Regions from separate parts of the Arthrobacter sp. BPSS-3 genome, predicted to be linked through region 3. Evidence: riboswitches for the same ligand, from Rfam matches in the RefSeq annotation. Region 3 holds a riboswitch; each other region holds the start of a gene.
What was found. Region 3 has a riboswitch for S-adenosylmethionine ahead of ACFVY3_RS08310 (homoserine O-acetyltransferase). Riboswitches for the same ligand answer to the same signal wherever they lie in the genome.
Positions count from the first base shown of each region.

Region 1 (3,198 bases), on a different contig from region 3:
CCGGCTGGCCTCGCTGCGCCGGCTGCTGGGCACCGACCCGCGGCAGGAAGCCCAGGAGACCAAGGAACTGGGCACGGTCTCCTGACCGTACGTCACCCATTCGTCCCGCGGGCGATCCGGCCGTCCGGGACGTGGCCTCCCCGGCCGGGGCGCGTTTAGACGGTAGTTTGGAAGCATGAGCCAACCCGCGTCGAGCTACAACGATGACCTGCGCCTTGCCCACGTCCTGGCGGACTCGGTCGATTCCCAGACCATGAGCCGCTTCAAGGCCCTTGACCTCAAAATCGAGACGAAGCCGGACCTGACGCCGGTCACCGACGCCGACAAGGCCGCCGAGGAGGCCATCCGCGGCCAGCTCTCCCGCTCCCGCCCCCGCGACGCCGTCCTGGGCGAGGAATTCGGCAGCTCGGGCCACGGCTCCCGCCGCTGGATCATCGACCCGATCGACGGCACCAAGAACTTCGTGCGCGGCGTCCCGGTCTGGGCCACCCTCATCGCTCTGGTGGACGAGGGCGAGCCGGTGGTCGGCGTCGTCAGCGCCCCTGCCCTCGGCAAGCGCTGGTGGGCCGCCAAGGGCGCCGGCGCCTACACGGGCCGCTCGCTGGCCGCCGCCACCCGGCTGCGGGTCTCCAACGTCTCGGACCTCTCCGACGCCTCCCTCTCCTACTCCAGCCTGGGCGGCTGGAAGCAGCGCGGCAACCTCGACGAATTCCTGGGCCTGACCGAGGAAGTCTGGCGCACCCGCGCCTACGGCGACTTCTGGTCCTACTGCCTGGTGGCCGAGGGCGCCGTCGACATCGCCTGCGAGCCGGAACTGAACCTTTACGACATGGCCGCCCTGGTCCCGATCGTCACCGAGGCCGGCGGCCGGTTCACCTCCCTCGAGGGTGAGGACGGCCCGTTCGGCGGCAACGCCCTGGCCACGAACTCGATCCTGCACTCCGAGGTCCTCAAGCGGCTCAACCCGAACCTCGACGACCTGCTCTAGAGCGGCGCCTTCTCTAAGGGCCGGTTCCGCGTAACACAGCGCTTCACATTGCCGCGCCCCTTTCCGGGGCGCGGCACATGTGTCCTAGGCTCGAACCAGGTCACGAGTGCCAGCGCTAAACCCCGGTTTGCTGGCCGGCAACCCTCCTTTCGCGGCGGGGTGCCCCGGGTGACGACCTGGCCGGTCCGGAGCGGACCCGGCAAGCGCGGATCCCCAGCACGCGGGGTCCTTTTCGAGCGAGGTCCCATGTCGACTGCCATTTTTTCGTCCCCAGCATCCACCTCCACGGCTGTATCCGCCGCGCGCGCCCCGCTGGCCGCCGTGACCGGCGCCGAGATCCAGGCGCCGCTGATCCAGGGCGGCCAGGTCCGCTACGCCAATCTGGACTACGGCGCCTCGGCCCCCGCCCTGTCTGTGGTCTCCGCGTACCTCAACGAGATCCTGCCCTACTACGCCAGCGTCCACCGCGGCGCCGGCTACGCCTCCCAGCTGAGCACCTCGGTCTACGAGAACGCGCGGACCATTGTGCGGGACTTCGTCGGCGGCCGGCCCGACGACGCGGTCATCTTCACCCGGAACACCACCGATTCGCTGAACCTCCTGGCCGGGTGCCTGCCCACCGCCGGCGGCCGGCACCTGGGCGAGGTCCTGTACCTGGACATCGAACACCACGCGAACCTGCTGCCGTGGCAGGGGGTTCCGCACCGCAGCGTCGTCGCCGCGCCGACCCTCGCCGGGACGCTGGCGCGGCTCCGGGCCGAGCTGGCAACCGGCGGCATCAGCCTCCTCGCGGTCACGGGCGCGTCGAATGTCACCGGCGAGATCCTGCCCGTCCGGGAACTGGCTGCGCTGGCGCACGAGCAAGGGGCGCGGATCGTCGTCGACGCAGCGCAGCTGGCCCCGCACCGCCGGATCGACGTCGCGGCCGACGGCATCGACTACGTCGCCTTCTCGGGGCACAAGCTCTACGCGCCCTTCGGCGCGGGTGTCCTGGTGGGGCGGCCGGACTGGCTCGACGCCGGGACGCCGCATCTGGCCGGCGGCGGCGCCGTCCGCGACGCCCGGCTGGACGCCGTCAGCTGGACCACCGGACCTGCCCGGCACGAGGGCGGCTCCCCCAATGTCCTCGGCGCGGCCGCCCTGGCCCGCGCCACCCAGGCGGTCGCGGCCCTGGACGAAGCATCCTGGCACGGCCACGAGGATGCCATCCGGTCCTTCCTTGCCGACGGCCTGCGGGAGATCGACGGCGTGAGCGTGCACCACATCTTCGAGGAGACCGACCGCGGGGAGGGCCACGGCACCATCGGCGTGGTGAACTTCTCGGTCGCGGGGTACGACGCCGGTCTCGTCGCCGCGTACCTGTCCGCAGAGCACGGTATCGGTGTGCGGGACGGCAGGTTCTGCGCGCATCCGCTGCTCAAGCGGCTGGGCCTGCCCGCCGGGTCGCTGCGGGCCAGCTTCGGCCTGGGCTCCCGGCTCGAGGACGCCGAGCGGCTGCTGGCCGCGCTGCGGACGCTGCGGCGGCACGGCCTGGACTGGGACTACGTGGTGGATGCCGGGCGCTGGGTACCGGCGAACGACACCCGCAGCTACCCGCACTGGGCGCCCAACACCCCCGGCACCGCCGGGGCGGCCCCCTGCACCCTCGACGGCCCCGAATAGCCGGTTTACGGTAGATTCGACGGGTATCTTCCCGAGCTGCCGAAGGAGAGTTCACGTGGCAGGCGGCGGCCCCAAACTGCATCAGACCCGGCGGAAGGAGCTCGGAGCGAGCTTCCAGGACGGCGGGGAACACTACGACCGGGTGCGGCCCGGCTATCCCGCCGACTCCGCCGACTGGCTCATTCCCGCCGTAGCCCGGGACGCGGCCGACGTCGGGGCGGGGACCGGTAAGTTCACCGCCCTTCTCGTGGCCCGCGGCCTGGCCACGGCCGCCGTCGACCCGTCGGCGGACATGCTGGACCAGCTGCGCGCCGCCCTCCCTGGTGTCCCGGCCACGGTGGGTACCGCCGAACACACCGGCCTCCCGGCGTCGGCCTTCGACCTGGTCACAGTGGCGCAGGCCTGGCACTGGTGCGAGCCGCTGCAGGCCAGCACCGAGGCCGCCCGTATCCTGCGGCCGCACGGGGTGCTCGGGCTGATCTGGAACCAGTTGGACACCTCCATTCCGTGGGTGCACCGGCTGTCCCGGATCATGCACGCCGGGGACG
Region 1 covers NZ_JBIMMV010000002.1:28,134-31,331, reverse strand. Annotated here, with positions in the region: gene ACFVY3_RS03110 (ribosome small subunit-dependent GTPase A) at 1-85, shown strand, start outside; gene hisN (histidinol-phosphatase) at 176-988, shown strand; SAM riboswitch class IV at 1,087-1,200, shown strand; gene ACFVY3_RS03100 (aminotransferase class V-fold PLP-dependent enzyme) at 1,235-2,650, shown strand; gene ACFVY3_RS03095 (class I SAM-dependent methyltransferase) at 2,706-3,198, shown strand, end outside.
Region 1: another riboswitch for S-adenosylmethionine. It lies ahead of ACFVY3_RS03100 (aminotransferase class V-fold PLP-dependent enzyme); the one in region 3 lies ahead of ACFVY3_RS08310 (homoserine O-acetyltransferase).

Region 2 (3,198 bases), on a different contig from region 3:
GCCTCGGCGCCGTCGTCGGCGAGGCGGTGCGGACCACGGTCGGCGGGGACGTGCCCGACGCCGGCACCGCTACCGGGCCGCTTCCGGCGCTGGCGCCCGTCCGCCGCTTCTAGGCGGTACGTTCCAGGCCGCCGCCGGGGATTACTGGATCTGCGCCAGCGCCTGACAGAGGTCCCGGATCAGGTCCTCCGGGTCCTCCAGCCCGACGGAGAGCCGCACCACGCCGTCGCTCAACCCGATAGCGGCCCGTCCCTCCGGACCCATGGCCCGGTGCGTGGTGGTGGCCGGGTGCGTGATCAGAGACTTCGAGTCGCCAAGGTTGTTGGAGATGTCGATGATCCGCAGGCCGTCCAGCAGCGCGAAAGCGGCGTCCTTGGCGGACCGGCCGGCCGGGGGCGCCAGCTCGAAGGTCAGCACGGTCCCGCCGGACTTCATTTGCTTGGCGGCCAGCTCGTGCTGCGGGTGGGAGGCCAGGAGCGGGTACTTCACCCAGGTCACGGCCTGCTGCGCCTCGAGCCACTCTGCCAGCCGCAACGCCGAGGCGGAGGCGTGGTTGACCCGCAGCGACATGGTTTCCAGGCCCTTGGTCAGCACCCAGGCGTTGAAGGCGGACAGCGCGGGTCCGGTGTGGCGCATCAGTTGCCGGACCGGGCCCTCGATGAACTCCTTGCTGCCCAGGATCGCGCCGCCCAGCACCCGGCCCTGGCCGTCAATGTGCTTTGTGCCGGAGTAGACCACCACGTCCGCGCCGAAGTCCGTGCAGCGCTGCAGCAGCGGGGTGGCGAAGACGTTGTCCACCACCACGGTGGCGCCGGCGGCGTGCGCCAGCCCGCTCACGGCGGCGATGTCCACGATCTCCTGCATCGGGTTCGACGGCGACTCGAAGAACACGGCGGTGGCCGGCGTCGAGAGCGCGTCACGCCACTGGTCGAGGTCCGGGCCGTCGACGAAGACGGTCTCCACGCCCCAGCGCGGCAGGATCTCGTTCAGGATCACGAAGCAGGACCCGAACAGTGACCGGGCGGCGACCACCCGGTCACCGGCCCCAAGCAGCGCGCCGAGAGCGGTGAACACCGCGGACATGCCCGACGCCGTCGCGAAGCACGCCTCGGTGCCTTCGAGCAGGCGGAGCCGCTCCTGGAAGGTGGCCACCGAGGGGTTGCCGTAGCGGGAGTAGACGAACCGCTCGTCCTCTCCGGTGAAGGCCCGCTCCGCGGCGGCGGCGGATTCGTAGACGAAGCCGGAGTTGAGGAAGATCGGCTCGGTTGTTTCCTGGAAGCCGGTCCGGTCCAAGCCGCCACGGACGGCCTGGGTGTCCGGGCTCCAGTCCGCGGCCTCGGGATTGAAACTCATGCGGTGCGGGTCCCGTCGGTCGGCAGGCCCACGTTCTTCCAGCCGTTGACGCGGCGGACGCCGGCCTCATCCGGCTGGCCCTCGAAGCCGTCCAGCACGTTGTAGACGGTGAATCCCGCTGCCGCCGCGGCCCCTGCCGCCGCGACGGAGCGGGCCCCGGACCGGCAGAGGAAGAGCAGCTCGGCGTCGGCCGGGACGCGCTGCCGGAGCTCGTCCAGGAAGCCCTCGTTCGGCACGCCGCCGGCCCGGGTCCACTCGATGAACACCGGCTCCGCGGCCGCCCCGCCGGTCAACGGGACGCCGATCTGGGCCCACTCGGCCCGGGTGCGGACGTCCACCAGCACCGCGCCGGACTGCAGCCGTTCCCAGGCCGCCTGCGGGGTCAGGTCCGCGGCGTAGCTCATGCCCTCGCCTGCCCTTCGGATTCCAGACGGTCGGATTCCAGGCCGTCGAACTCCAGACCGTCGACGGCGCGGGCCACCGCGGCGTCCGCCTCCGCGGCGTCCGCCTCCGCGACGGCGGCCGGCAGCACCAGTGCCTGCGCCACGATCACCGATGTGCCGTTGAACGTTGCGGCCGGGCTGCCGTGCAGCACATACCCCTCGGCAAGGGCGGCCGAGATCCGCTCGCAGAAGCTGCGGTCGTCGGGGCCGGTCAGCAGCCGGTAGGCCAGCCGCTCCGCGGGCGCTGCGGCCTGCGCGGGAGGGTTGGCCGGGGTGCCGGCTCCGGGGGTGGGGACTGGGGGCGGGGTCGCGTCGGACACGACAAACTCCTTACGTTCACGCTTGCAGCTCGAATGGTCGATTGCCGAGTAGTCACCTGAGGCACCCCGCCGCAAAAGGAGGGTTGCCGACCGGCCAGTCAGGGCTTTGCACCGGTTCTCATTACTCTGCAAAAAACCTAACACCCCGGGGCCCGCGCCCGCGCGTCGGCCCCGTCATGTTCGGTCACGGGAGGCCGTCCGCCGTAGGCCGACCGAGTATCGCGCCCGTCGTGATCGAGTACAAAAAGCCGGTTCCGTCCGCGGTGGCCGAATGCTTTTCGGGTATTGCCTACTCGGGTTTTCCGATAGGGGCGTCACGTTTACTGAAGTGGCAGTCCAAGGTCTCAGCTGGGTCTCCACATACCGCATACGCCTTTTCAGCACCCGCTGCGCGGCCGCTTCCGGCCGTTTGCGCAGTGCCGCTGGCGCATGGGTTTTGACGTCTCCGCCGGGATACCGCGGACCGGTTCTTTGACAAGCAATCCTTCCCTCCAGAACCCGGCAGCCTCTGCCGGGCGGGTTGCAGATCCATCATTTTGTCCGGCGCAGCACTGGGGGCGGCCGGCACCTCGAAGAAGAACTGGAAAGATTCATGGTCTCGATTTACGTCTTGATAATCGTCTTGCTGATTGCGCTGCTGGTCGCAGCGGCGGTGGGGAAATCCTGGTTCCACCGCCGCCTGCGCCGTCCCGAACTTCTGCGCCGGATTTCCCTCGCCACCGGCGCGGTGCTGCTGCTGGCCAACGTCGCCGCCTTTGCCCTGGACGCCTCCGAGTTCTGGCAGACCGCTGACCTGACCGCCACCCTGGGCGGACTCACCGCCCTCGCCATCGCGCTGACCGCCCTGCGCACCGGTGGAAGCCCGGCCCGGCAGCCCCGCCGGGTGCTGGCCATCGGCGCCCACCCGGATGACCTGGAGCTGGCCTGCGGCGGAACGCTCGCCAAGTTCGTCGACTCCGGCCACGAGGTGCAGGGGCTGGTGATGAGCGACGGCAAGCGCGGCGGCAACGCCTTGGAGCGGTCGCTGGACGCCCAGCGCGGCGCCACGTTCATGGGCCTGACCGGCATGATCCATCACAACT
Region 2 covers NZ_JBIMMV010000009.1:156,848-160,045, reverse strand. Annotated here, with positions in the region: gene ACFVY3_RS14700 (glutamate--cysteine ligase) at 1-113, shown strand, start outside; gene ACFVY3_RS14695 (O-succinylhomoserine sulfhydrylase) at 142-1,353, opposite strand; gene ACFVY3_RS14690 (rhodanese-like domain-containing protein) at 1,350-1,757, opposite strand; gene ACFVY3_RS14685 (DUF1737 domain-containing protein) at 1,754-2,026, opposite strand; SAM riboswitch class IV at 2,130-2,242, opposite strand; gene ACFVY3_RS14680 (PIG-L deacetylase family protein) at 2,709-3,198, shown strand, end outside.
Region 2: another riboswitch for S-adenosylmethionine. It lies ahead of ACFVY3_RS14685 (DUF1737 domain-containing protein); the one in region 3 lies ahead of ACFVY3_RS08310 (homoserine O-acetyltransferase).

Region 3 (3,198 bases):
GCCGCGGGGGTAGCGGCGGAAGACCTCGGCAACGCCGTAGCCCTTGTGGCCGGCTTCGACTTCCTTGCGGGCCTCGAGGAAGATCGGCGCATCGTTGACCTTGGTGCGGATGTAGTAGCCGATCAGGACGATCACGGCGGAGAGCCAGAACGCCACGCGCCAGCCCCAGCCGAGGAAGTCGGCGGAGGACAGGGTGGAGGAGAGGATGAACAGCACCGCGGTGGCGAAGAGGTTGCCCAGCGGCACGGCGGACTGCGGCCAGCTGGCCCAGAAGCCGCGGGACTTGCTGGGGCTGTGCTCGGCCACCAGCAGGACGGCGCCGCCCCACTCACCGCCGACGGCGAAGCCCTGGGCGAAGCGCAGGAAGACCAGCAGGGCCGGAGCCCAGTAGCCGATCTGGGCGAAGGTGGGCAGGCAGCCCATCAGGAAGGTGGAGACACCCACCAGGATGATGCTCAGCTGCAGCAGCTGCTTGCGGCCGAACTTGTCACCGAAGTGGCCGAAGACGATGCCGCCGATGGGGCGGGCGACGAAGCCGACCGCGTAGGTCAGGAAGGCGGCCAGAATGCCGTCCAGCTCGGTCTGGGAATTGGGGAAGAAGGCCTTGCCGAAGACCAGGGTTGCGGCGGAGGCGTAGAGGAAGAATTCGTACCACTCCACCACCGTGCCGGCCATGGAGGCGGCGACGACTTTCTTGAGGCCGGACGCCTTGACGTCGGTTTCCTCTGCGCGCCTCGCGGCGGCGTTTTCCGTGCTCATAAGAACTCCTTCGGTGTCGCCATCGACACCCTGCGGCTTACTGGGCTGACTCCGTGTGAGTTGGACCACACGCGGTCATTCTCCACGAGTATGGAGTGTCACCGCCGCAGCCTCAACGACCAATCGCGCAGAGCCTATCTGCAAAATTGCACACCGGCACACGGGAAGAGCCGGCGAAGAAGCCGTGGTACTCAGGCGAAGAACGCCTCCCGGAGGACGCCGCCGAGCTGGCCGATCTCGGTCAGGAACCCGTCGTGGCCGATCGGGGCCGAGATGACGTGCATGGGCACCTCCCCCGGCAGGGCCGCCGCGAGCTCCCGGGACTGTTCGGGAAAGTAAAGCCGGTCCGAGTCCACGGCGGCGATGAAGAACTCGGCGGTGGCCCCGGCGAGCGCCTGCCGAAGGCTTCCGCGGCCACGGGCGACGTCGTGGCTCATCAGCGCCTCGGTGATCGCGATGTAGCTGTTGGCGTCGAAGCGCTGCACCAGTTTGTTGCCCTGGTGGTCCAGGTAGCTCTCCACCTGGTAGCGGCCGCGGCCGGACAGCGGCCCGGGCGCGAGCGGTGTCTCGCCGTCCTGGCCGGTCCGGCCGAAGCGGCCCTCCAGTTCGGCGGCCGAGCGGTAGGTGATGTGGGCGATCCGCCGGGCCAACGCCAGGCCGTCATGCGGCTCGGGGCCGCCGTAGTAGTCGCCGCCATTGAAGCGCGGGTCCTGCCGGATCGCGAGGGTCTGGGCCTGGGCGAAGGCGATCTGTTCGGCGGTGCTGTAGGCGCCGACGGCGATCACGGCGCAGCGGCGCACGCGTTCCGGGTAGCTGACGGCCCACTCCAGGGCCCGGGCGCCGCCGAGGGAGCCGCCGAGCACGGCGTGCCATCGGTGGATGCCCAGCGCGTCGGCCAGCCGGGCCTCGGCGGCGGTGCTGTCGCGCAGGGTGACGAGGGGGAAGCGGGATCCCCAGGGCCGGCCGTCGGGCGCCGGCGTGGACGGGCCGGTGGAGCCGTAGCAGCCGCCGAGGATGTTGATGGACACCACGAAGTACCGGTCCGTGTCCACGGGCGCGCCGGGGCCGGCGAGCTGTTCCCACCAGCCGGGCTCCCCGCCGGCGCCGCGGGTGACGTGGGTGTCCCCGGTCAGGGCGTGCTCGATCAGGACGGCGTTGGAGGCGTCCGCGTTCAGGGTGCCCCAGGTCTCGTAGGCGAGCACCACCTCCGGCAGGACGGCGCCGGACTCGAGTTCCAGGGCGCCGACGGACAGGTACCGCACGGCGCCTTCGGGGGCGGCGGCGTTTCCTGCTGCGGGACTGGTGGCGGGTACACCCGTTCGGGTGACGGCAATCGTCATGTTAAAAGACCTCACTTCGCGCTTGCCTGCCGTCAGTTGACCGGCAGGCCAGGTCTTCACCCGGGGCACCCCGCCGCAAAAGGAGGGTTGCCGGCCAGCAAGCCGGGGCTGTCGCTGGCACTCATGACCTGCACCGAGTGTACGAAACAGGGCGGCGTCCTGGCGAAGATTGTGACTTCCATGTGACAGCCGCCCGCCCCGCCGCCCCGTTTCCCCACCTTTGAAGGCCAAGGCCGGCGGGTCGCCGCGGACACGCCGCGCCGGCCGCCGTCGGGCCCGCAAAGGTGGGGAAATCCGGCGAGGGTCCCGGGCCTAGCCGGCCTTCGCGGCGCGGAAGCCGGCGTCGAGGTCCGCCAGGATGTCGTCGATGTGCTCCAGGCCCACCGAGAGCCGGACCAGGCCCGGGTGGACGCCCGCCACCGCCTGCTGCTCCGGGCTGAGCTGGCTGTGCGTGGTCGACGCCGGGTGGATCACCAGCGAGCGCACGTCGCCGATGTTCGCCACGTGCGAGTGCAGCTCCAGGGCGTCGACGAAGCGTTTGCCGGCCTCCACTCCCCCGGCGATGACGAAGGAGACGACGGCGCCCGTGCCGCGCGGACCGTATTTCCGGCCGCGCTCGTACCAGGGACTCGAGGGCAGCCCCGCGTAGGCGACCGATTCGACGTCCTCCCGGCCCTCCAGCCATTCGGCCACCCGGGTGGCGTTGGCGACGTGCCGCTCCACCCGCAGGCTCAGCGTCTCGATGCCCTGGGCGATCAGGAAGGCGTTGAAGGGCGCGACGGCGGAGCCGAGGTCGCGCAGCAGCTGGACCCGGGCCTTGAGGATGTAGGAGAGGTTGGCCCCCAGTGCGCCGTCCGCGCCGAGGTCCCGGGCGTAGACCAGGCCGTTGTAGCTGGGGTCGGGGGTGTTGAAGCCGGGGTACCGCTCCGGGTCCGCGCCGAAGTCGAACTTTCCGGAGTCCACGATCACACCGGCGATCGCCGAGCCGTGGCCGCCCAGGTACTTCGTGGCCGAGTGCACCACGATGTCCGCGCCCCACTCCAGCGGCCGGATCAGGTACGGGGTTGCGAGGGTGTTGTCCACGATCAGCGGCACCCCT
Region 3 covers NZ_JBIMMV010000004.1:190,774-193,971, reverse strand. Annotated here, with positions in the region: gene ACFVY3_RS08315 (MFS transporter) at 1-759, opposite strand, end outside; gene ACFVY3_RS08310 (homoserine O-acetyltransferase) at 951-2,099, opposite strand; SAM riboswitch class IV at 2,113-2,228, opposite strand; gene ACFVY3_RS08305 (bifunctional o-acetylhomoserine/o-acetylserine sulfhydrylase) at 2,412-3,198, opposite strand, start outside.

Region 4 (3,198 bases), on a different contig from region 3:
GGTCCTGCATCTTGATCCGGGTCAGTGCGTCGAGGGCGCCGAAGGGCTCGTCGAGGAGCAGCACGCCGGGGTTCCGGGCCAGGGCCCGGGCCAGCGACGCGCGCTGGGCCATGCCGCCGGAGACCTCCCGGGGGCGGTGTTTGGCGAAGTCCTGCAGTCCCACGAGTTCCAGCAGGCGGGCCACTTTGGCCTTGCCGTCGCGGGCGCTGACGCCGGCGGGCAGCCCGATGGCGATGTTCGCCTGGAGCGTGTGCCAGGGCAGCAGCCGCGGCTCCTGGAACGCGAAGGCGCAGCGGTCGTCGACGCCGCGTACCGGCTCGCCGTGGATGGCGACGCTGCCGGAGGTGGCGGCGTCGAGCCCGGCGGCGGCCCGGAGCAGGGTGGACTTGCCGCAGCCGGAGGCGCCCAGGATGGCCAGCACCTCGCCGGGGACGACGTCGAAGCTGACGTCCCGGAGGACGGTGTGCGCGGCGGGGCCGGTCCCGAACGCGCGGCCCAGGCCGCGGAAGGAGACCGGGAGGGCGGGGGTGCCGGAGCCGGGCCGGGCGTCGGCCCGGGGCTGGGGCGGGTGCAGGACAGCAGTCATAGGGTTACTCCATCGGTCCTGGCAGTAGCACCCTACGGAAGCAGCCTTTGGCCCGGGTAGTCAGTCCGGACCTTTCCCTCGGCGTGCGTCCTCGTTATCGGCGGGCTCCGGGGTGGAGGTCCGTCGACCAGGGTTGCTGCGGCGTCATCGATCCAGGTCTCTCGGCCGCTCGGGATGGTCATTGTCTACTAAAACCGAACGGCGGATTTTCGCCAAATGGGCGCGTAATATTCGGAAACCTGCGGACGTGAGGTGTCTGGCCCGATCAGAAATTCGGCGCAGTGCCCGGGGTGGGATTCCCTACTGCGGGGCCGCTGCCGGCGGACGTAGGCTGGCCGCATGAGCCACGTGAACGATCCCGCCGTCGTCGAACGCCTCCTGCGCACCAGGGGCCGATGGGCCATCGTGGGCCTGAGCACCAACCAATGGCGTGCGGCCTACGACACGTCGCTGTTCATCCGCGACCGCCTGGGCATGGACATCATCCCGGTCAACCTGCCCGGCGACGACGTCCACGGGGAGGCCGGCTACCGCTCGCTGGGGGAAATCCCGGCGGAGAAACGGCCCATCGACGTCGTGGATTGCTTCGTGAACTCCGGCCGCGTCGGCGACGTGGTGGACCAGGCGATTGCCGCCGGCGCCGGCGCCGTCTGGCTGCAGCTGGGCGTCATCGACGAGGCCGCGGCGGAACGGGCCAAGGCCGCCGGGCTGGACGTCGTCATGAACGCCTGCCCGGCACGAGAAGCGCCGCTCCTGGGCCTCTGACCGGGACTGATGGGAGCTTTACGGCGTGTGACGCGCCGCTTTCACACCGGCCGGGCGTGTGCCAGATTCGTGGGGTAACCATCCCGAGCGGCTGAGAGACCTGGCTCCGTGACGCCGCAGCAACCCCCTCGATGAGGACGGTGCTACCGCCAGGACCGATGGAGAACCACTGTTCCACGGACCTGAGAGGCCGCGCTTTGTGCTGCCCCGGCGCCGGGGGACGAGGCTTTCCTCGGGCGAGCCCCGGAGGAATCATGAACACCACAACGACGGCAGCGCCGGCCCGGATCGCGGGCGGTCCGCTGTGATCGAGATCCAGAACGTCAGCACCTCGTTCCGGTCGAAGGACGGCCGGTTCACCGCCGTCGACGACGTCACCCTCACCGTGGAGCGCGGCCGGATCCAGGGCATCATCGGGTTCTCCGGCGCCGGCAAATCCACGCTGCTGCGCAACATCAACCTGCTCGAACGCCCCACCTCGGGCCGGGTCCTGGTCGACGGCGTGGACCTGACCGCCCTGAGCGAGCCGGAACTGCGCAGCAGCCGGCACGGCATCGGCATGATCTTCCAGCACTTCAACCTGCTCAACAACCTCACCGCGCAGGAGAACGTGGAGCTCTCACTGAAGTTCGCCGGGGTGGGGAAGGCCGAACGCCGGCGCCGGGCGGCCGACGCCCTGGCCATCGTGGACCTCGCGGACAAGGCCGCCAGCTACCCCGCGAAGCTCTCCGGCGGCCAGAAGCAGCGGGTGGCCATCGCCCGGGCGCTGGCCACGGAGCCGAAGGTCCTGCTCTGCGACGAACCGACGTCGGCCGTGGACCCCCGGACCACCGCCTCCGTGCTGCAGTACCTCGCGGACGTCAACGCCGAATTCGGCATCACGATCGTGGTGGTCACGCACGAAATGAACGTCATCAAGGCCATCGCGGACAACGTCGCGGTCATGGAGGACGGCCGGATCGTCGAGCAATTCGACCTGGCCGAGCTCGAACGCCCCGGCTTCCACCCCGCCACCTCGATCGGGCGGTACCTGGTCTCCGACGCCATCGAGCTGAACCGGCCCCACCGGGCAGCCGCCCCGGCCGGCCCCGCCCCGAAAGGCCTGATCCATGCTTGAGCGCATCCTCTCGGTCCTGCCCGAAATCGGCGCCGCCATGGGCCAGACCCTGGCCATGCTGCTGGTCGCAATACCGCTCGCCGTCCTGATCGGCACGCCGCTGGGCGTCTGGCTCTACACGATCGGCCCCGGCGGACTGCGGCACCGGCCCCGGCTCCACCGGGTCCTGGACGGCCTGGTCAACCTGGTCCGGTCCTTCCCGTTCCTGATCCTGCTGATCGCCATCATCCCGGTGACCCGCTTCATCGTGGGCACCACCATCGGCACGGCCGCGGTGATCGTCCCGCTGACCATCAACGCCATCCCGTACTTCGCCCGCTTCGTGGAGCAGAACCTCAGCCAGCTCGGCAGCGGGGTGGTGGAGGCCGCCCGTTCGATGGGAGCCAGCCGGTCCCAGATCGTCCGGGACGTGCTGCTGGTGGAGGCCCGGCCGGGACTGGTCAGCTCCATCACCATCATGACCGTCAGCTTCATCTCCTACTCGGCGATGGCGGGCTTGGTGGGTGGCGGCGGGATCGGCGACTTCGCCATCCGCTACGGCTACTACCGCTACGAAACCCCGCTGATGATCACCGCGATCATCCTGATGATCCTGCTGGTCACCCTCGTCCAGTTCGGCGGCTCCCGCCTGGCCCGCCGCCTCGACAAGCGCCTCTGACCGCGGCCCCGGCGCCCCACTTCGGAAAGCAGAACCATGACTTCACCAGCCAGCCCCCGCTTCGACGGACCC
Region 4 covers NZ_JBIMMV010000006.1:29,211-32,408, forward strand. Annotated here, with positions in the region: gene ACFVY3_RS10645 (ABC transporter ATP-binding protein) at 1-586, opposite strand, end outside; gene ACFVY3_RS10650 (CoA-binding protein) at 926-1,351, shown strand; SAM riboswitch class I at 1,427-1,516, shown strand; gene ACFVY3_RS10655 (methionine ABC transporter ATP-binding protein) at 1,656-2,468, shown strand; gene ACFVY3_RS10660 (methionine ABC transporter permease) at 2,461-3,126, shown strand; gene ACFVY3_RS10665 (NtaA/DmoA family FMN-dependent monooxygenase) at 3,163-3,198, shown strand, end outside.
Region 4: another riboswitch for S-adenosylmethionine. It lies ahead of ACFVY3_RS10655 (methionine ABC transporter ATP-binding protein); the one in region 3 lies ahead of ACFVY3_RS08310 (homoserine O-acetyltransferase).